2 regions of the Pseudoalteromonas nigrifaciens genome follow, and region 2 is predicted to be linked to the other one. Evidence: predicted binding sites of a transcription regulator. Region 2 holds the regulator's gene; the other holds the start of a gene.

Region 1 (3,433 bases), 300 kb from region 2:
AGCAGCCGCATTAAAAGTTTTATCTGCGACAGCAGATGCCGCCAATACTTCCAGTGTTTGCTTAAAGTCATCGGCTTGATGGGCAGTGCTTAATTCTAGCTCAAGCTGTTTAGCTATTTTTTCGTAGCTGGTGATACCGTCAATTCTGAGTGACAAGCCAAAATGAAAAATATCCACTAACTCTAAAATAACTTGTTCGGTATCAGGCGTTTGTTTTTTCCACCATTTCCAACCGTAATGATCGAGCATTTCTGCACACTCAACCCAAATGGCTCTGTACCAATCAAACCCTTGGCTAAACCATTGGTCATGTACTTTGGTATTCATGGCATTTTGCATTTCTAGCATCACTACTAGTTTGTTTAAATTGGCAGACATATCAATTCCTGTCGTTTTTGATTAGCTAAATTTTCATTAGTGTAATAATACAGATAAAATGCTTGTTGTGCATTGCTGTATATTTTCATTAGCGTGCTAACTATGTTTATCTTGAAGTCGTAAACTCATGCCATGAGTTTATTAGGTCTATAAAATCTTCAAAACCACAACCACTGCTTAGGCCATTTTCTTCAAGCATTAAATCGTCGTCTTGATAAGCCATAAGATCTTCACTGTCTTGGTGCAGAGCATGGGCTTCAAATAGAGCTTCGTCTTTCGTTAAAATTAAATCTATTTCTTGGCCCTTTAGCGTTAAAGGCTCAAAGCTTGAACTCACCGATGCAATAAGCGCTTGCACCATAGCTATTTTATCTTTGCCTATTTCTTCGTTTAACCAGCGGCCAATTATGGCATGCTCGCTACTTATTTTAATGCGTAATCCGCTAATTGGATCGCGAATAAATTGATATTCCATACGTATCGCTTTTAAATCGTTAGTTGCGCAATTATATACGTAAATAGCTGCAGACGCTAAAAAGCAAAATAGCGCCAAAAGGCGCTATTTTATAAAGCTTTAATATTAATTACGTCACGATCTATAACGTGCTGCATCAATAATTGCCCAAACATATACAATAGCGGCAATTATTCCTGGCACAATTAAAAACCATAATGCCGCACCACCAAAAAATAATATAGCGAATATAAGCGCGGCAAGAATACGCCCTTGCACTAGCTGCCCCAACCCCGGGAAAAATATATTACATAATGCTGCGATTACGTTACCGCCTGAACCTTGTCCTGACATACTAACCTCTGTAGTTTATTTAATTTTATATTTTAGCTATAGAATTACTTACACACTCTATGCCAATTTAATAAATGTTACAAATCATATAGTTGTATTTTTATCAGTTTAACGCTGTGGTGATTTTTACTAAATTGAGGTCAAATTAGCAATTTTTATTATATCTTTTTAACCTTTTTCTTTTTTGATTTGCTATCAAGCTACTAGTTTAGAACATAATTTTATGAATAGCTGTGTATAAAAACAGTATTTTATTTAGCCTAACAAAAACACCTGCTATACTGCCCGCATTATTGATTAAAAAGGCGTAACGATGGACGTTTCACAATTACTCGATGGCTTAAACGACAAACAACGCGATGCCGTTGCAGCCCCACTACAAAACATGCTGGTATTAGCAGGTGCTGGGTCTGGTAAAACACGAGTGTTGGTTCATCGTATTGCTTGGCTAATGCAAGTTGAGCAAGCCTCAGCGTATAGTATTTTTGCGGTTACCTTTACTAATAAAGCAGCTAAAGAGATGCGTACTCGCGTTGAAGAGACGCTAAAAGCGCCGGTTGGTGGTATGTGGATTGGTACTTTCCATGGTTTGTCGCACCGTATTTTACGCGCGCACCACCGTGAAGCAAAATTACCCGAAGCATTTCAAATTTTAGACTCAGACGATCAGCTACGTATGATCAAACGTTTATTAAAATCGATGAATATTGATGATAAAAAATGGCCCGCTAAACAGTTTGGTTGGTACATAAGCGCTAAAAAAGATGAAGCACTTCGCCCTAAAGATATTCAAGCCTACGATATTAACGAGCAAATGATGCTGCGCGTGTACGCGGCGTATCAAGAAGCATGCGACAGAGCAGGCTTAGTCGATTTTGCCGAAATACTACTGCGCAGCTACGAAGTACTCAAAAACAACCCTACACTACTGCGCCATTATCAACAGCGCTTTGCACACATGTTAGTAGACGAGTTTCAAGACACCAACACCATACAATACGCATGGTTAAAACTACTTGCTGGCGACTCCAATAGTATTATGATTGTTGGCGATGACGATCAGAGTATCTATGGTTGGCGCGGTGCAAAAATAGAAAACATTAAACGTTTTTTAACTGACTTTAGCGCAGAGACCATTCGTCTTGAGCAAAACTATCGCTCTACCGCCACTATATTAAAAGCCTCAAATGCCCTGATCCAAAATAACTCAGAGCGTATGGGTAAAAGCTTATGGACCGACGGTAACGAGGGCGAACCTATTTCTATTTACGCCGCATTTAACGAGCTAGACGAAGCGCGTTTTGTAAGTAGTAAACTGCGTAGTTGGTTAAATGCCGGCAATGCGCTGCAAGATGCGGCTATTTTATATAGAAGTAATGCGCAATCACGTGTACTCGAAGAAGCCATGCTACAAGAAGGCCTAAAGTATCGTATTTATGGCGGCATGCGATTCTTCGAACGCCAAGAAATTAAAGACGCCCTGTCGTACTTACGCATAATAGGTAACCGTCAAGACGATGCTGCATTTGAACGAGTAATTAATACTCCAGCTCGTGGTATTGGCGATAAAACGCTAAGCCATATACGCGACTGTGCACGCGCCGAATCGTTACCACTTTGGTATGCAGCAAAAGCAATTGTAGAGCAACAACATTTATCTGGCCGCGCTTCTGGTGCAGTGAGTAAGTTTGTCGAACTAGTAGAGCATATTGAAGATAAAATTAGCGATCTAACGCTACATGAGCAAGCTAAGTACGTTATTCAAACTTCTGGGTTAATGGCAATGTACCAAGCCGAAAAAGGTGAAAAAGGCCGTGCCCGAGTAGAAAACTTAGAAGAACTTATTAGCGCTTGCGATCAGTACGAATTGCCTGAGGAAGAAGAATATAGCTCTCCTCTACAAGGCTTTTTAGCGCATACCTCGCTTGAATCTGGTGAAGGACAAGCAGAAGAGCACGAAGACGCCGTACAAATGATGACATTGCACTCAGCTAAAGGTTTAGAATTTCCGTTAGTGTTTATGGTTGGCGTAGAGGAAGGTATGTTCCCTTCTCAACAAAGTAATGAAGAGTCTGGCCGTTTAGAAGAAGAACGCCGCCTTTGTTATGTAGGTATGACCCGCGCTATGGATAAACTATATATTAGCCATGCCGAAAGCCGTCGTTTATATGGACAAGAAAAATACCATACACCATCGCGCTTTTTACGGGAAATTCCCGAGGACTGTGTTGAAGAAATTCGTATTAA
Region 2 (3,433 bases):
AAAAAAATCGCCACTATTTTACATTATGATAAAGACGAATACCGTCAGTTAGCGCGTATAGAAGTAACAGGCGAAATATCTTCACCGGATAAAGCAATTAACCACTTATGTGAGTTAGTAGAGTCATGCTCGCGGGCTGCACTTAAGCAATGGTTGAGTTGTTCGCGCCGTACCTTTGATATTGGTTTTGAATCGGGCACTTCGCCAAAGTGTTTTAACCAAGCGCTGCACGCCGATACATTATTACGTATATCGGCAATTGGTGCAGGCATGGAAATTACTATTTACCCGCTAGAAAAATAGCGTTAGCCTTTGCGCTCTACAACAGCTGCGGTCATTTTTGATACGCAGCAAAGCTCGCCGCGACTATTCGTTATTTTTATTTCCCATACTGAGCTACGTTTGCCAATATGAAACGCTTTTGCGGTGGCGGTTAAGGTGCCATTACGCGAGGCTTTTAAATGGCTGGCACTGATCTCTTGCCCTACACAATAAAATTTAGTGAAGTCGACCACAAAATTAGCCGCGTAGCTGGCAACACTTTCGGCTAAAACCACGTTTGCTCCGCCATGCACCATGCCTATAGGGTTATGGTGCGCAGGAATTGCTGGCATAGTGGCAACTAAGTAATCATCACCAATTTCAGTTATTTCAATCCCCATGGTTTTCATCAGTGTACCTTGGCCATTTATGCCTTGGTCTAACTGCTTACAAAACGCTAAAGTAATAGGTTGATGCCAAATACTCATTGTTACTCCTTTAAAGGTTGAAAACGATAACCGATAATACGATTTTTCATGGCGATATGATAGCCAAATTAGTGCAGCTACTGCATGGTAATACAGTGCTACTTTTTGCTTTCTACATAGTGCTTAATTTCATCGAGATCTTTTTTTAGCATTTTACGCATCGAACTTTTAAGAAAAAACCCTATCACTGCAGAGATCATTTTTACCCAAATAGACTCAGAGCTATCAGAAAAAGTCATGGTTAAACAGGTGCTAGGTTCGGCGGCGGTAAGTGACAGCTTAGTGGTATAAACTGCCCCGCCATTTTCTGCGCGAGTGCAATAGTATTCATTAGTAACAGCTTCGGTGATCCACATGGTTTCTGAGGCTGCTTTGCCAAAAATTTTTCGTGTTTCTAACCATTTTAGGCCCACTAGCCCTTGTGGTGGCTTCTCGATTATTTTTACATCAATAATGCCAGACAGCATATTGGCACTGTTTTCGATGTCAGTTATTGCCGCCCATACTTTACGTTTAGGACCGTTAATTATTACCGCTACAGTGATATTCATAACACTCTCCGTTAATTCACATTGATGAAGTTAAGGCCCATTACAAAAACGATAGTTAACTAATTTTTAATAACAGCAACAACTTAGTAGTTATGTAATTAATGTAACGTAAAACTAACACTATCGTGATCTGCGTAATTTTATCTGTAATTTACTTGGTAATTTTAAGCTTAGACCAATGCCACCTTTGGCAGCAAAGGCGAGGAGTAATTTAAATTTGCGATTTTCAGATAACTGTATATACTCACAGTTAAATGTACTGTATGGAAAACCAGTTGTATGCGACCATTAACTAACCGCCAAGCGCAAATACTCGAACTTATTAAAGTGTTTATTAAAGACACTGGTATGCCTCCTACACGCGCAGAAATTGCACAAACATTAGGCTTTAAAAGTGCTAATGCAGCAGAAGAGCATTTAAAAGCGCTGGCTAAAAAAGGCGCTATTAAAATGAAACCAGGCGCTAGCCGTGGTATTCAACTTATTGAAGAAGATGAACCAGAACAACTTGGTTTACCGTTAATAGGCCGTGTAGCTGCCGGCGAACCTATTTTGGCGCAACAACATGTTGAGAGCCATTGTAAAATTGACCCGTTAATGTTTAAACCCGCTGCCGATTTTTTATTGCGTGTAAATGGTATGAGCATGCGAGATATTGGTATTATGGATGGTGATTTACTGGCTGTTCATCGCACTCAAGTTGCCGAAAATGGCCAAGTTATTGTTGCCCGCGTTGATGACGATGTAACGGTAAAACGCTTAGAAAAAGCAGGCAAAAAAGTATTATTGCATGCTGAAAATAAAGAATTTTCGTCGATAGAAGTGGATCTTGAAAACGAATCTTTTAATATTGAAGGCTTAGCTGTTGGGGTTATTCGTAATGCTGACTGGATGTGACAATTAAGCTGTTATAGCTATGTAAAATATCGGCATAATTTAATAGCTCAGATAATTAATGCGCACTTTTTAGTGCGCTTTTTTTTGCCTTTTTTTTGTGAAAATTCCGCTGCAATGAAAAAATTATATTAAGTTTATGTTTTTTATCATTTAAGTATTTAATACTCGTTATCGCTGTCTTTTTATTTGTAACCCTTGCTGTTGCTCACTTCCTGCTTAGAACAAAATTAAATAAATCCCATATTTACGCTAATCCCCTAATATTATTTGATTATTTTTCAAACTAAAACTTGCTAGTTGTTCAATTATTAACTAATTGTTAATGGGCTGGACTAACAATAACTCACAGCTTTAGTTTTGAGAAAATATATTTATATATCCGGCAGCAATACAAAAATAACAAATTGGCATTTAAAGCTTATGTCTTTTTGTTTTGCACTCGCAACAGTATTAAAGGAGCTGTCACATGGGTAAATTGAGCTCTACCTTGTGGCTTATATTGTTTGTTTTTCCGCAGTTAGCATTGGCAAATAGCCAATATAATATGCGCAAAGGCGTAACCGATATAAGTAATAATGTTTATCAACTACACATGACCATATTTTTAATATGCTGTGTAATAGGCGTGATTGTATTTGCCGTTATGTTTTGGGCACTTATTCATCATCGTAAATCTAAAGGAGCAGTTGCTGCTCAATTTCACGAAAGTACCAAAGTAGAAATACTCTGGACAGCAATTCCATTTGTTATTTTAATAGCAATGGCAGTCCCCGCAACTAAAACATTAATAGCGATGGAAGATGCCAGTAAAGCGGATATCACTATTAAAGTAACTGGTTCACAATGGAAATGGCATTACGAATATATGGGGGAAGATGTTGAGTTTTACTCAATACTTGCCACACCGCAAAATGAAATTGCTAACCTAGCCGATAAAAACCCCAACTATTTACTTGAGGTAGATAAGCCTCTGGTATTACCGATCAATAAAAAAGTACGCTTTTTAATGACCTCCGACGATGTTATTCATTCTTGGTGGGTGCCCGATTTTGCTATTAAAAAAGATGCAAACCCGGGGTTTATTAACGAAACGTGGACCAACATAAACGAAGTCGGTATTTATCGCGGTCAGTGTGCTGAGCTATGCGGTAAAGATCATGGCTTTATGCCAGTGGTAGTAGAGGCTAAGTCAGAGGCCGATTTTAAAGTTTGGCTAGCAGATGCTAAACAAGCAAA

Evidence for each region. Region 2 encodes LexA, which represses DNA repair genes until DNA is damaged. Its sites were predicted from a motif close to TACTGTATNNNNATACAGTA; they were not measured.
Region 1: uvrD (DNA helicase II) is a predicted target of LexA. The motif match lies at 1,416-1,435, and genes of this name have one in related genera.

Annotation. Positions count from the first base shown of each region.
Region 1 covers NZ_CP011036.1:132,625-136,057, reverse strand. Annotated here, with positions in the region: gene PNIG_RS00635 (dUTP diphosphatase) at 1-378, opposite strand, end outside; gene PNIG_RS00630 (YacL family protein) at 485-853, opposite strand; gene PNIG_RS00625 (hypothetical protein) at 968-1,186, opposite strand; gene uvrD (DNA helicase II) at 1,500-3,433, shown strand, end outside.
Region 2 covers NZ_CP011036.1:3,349,993-3,353,425, reverse strand. Annotated here, with positions in the region: gene PNIG_RS15815 (hypothetical protein) at 1-303, shown strand, start outside; gene PNIG_RS15810 (PaaI family thioesterase) at 306-749, opposite strand; gene PNIG_RS15805 (SRPBCC family protein) at 848-1,300, opposite strand; gene lexA (transcriptional repressor LexA) at 1,580-2,197, shown strand; gene coxB (cytochrome c oxidase subunit II) at 2,664-3,433, shown strand, end outside.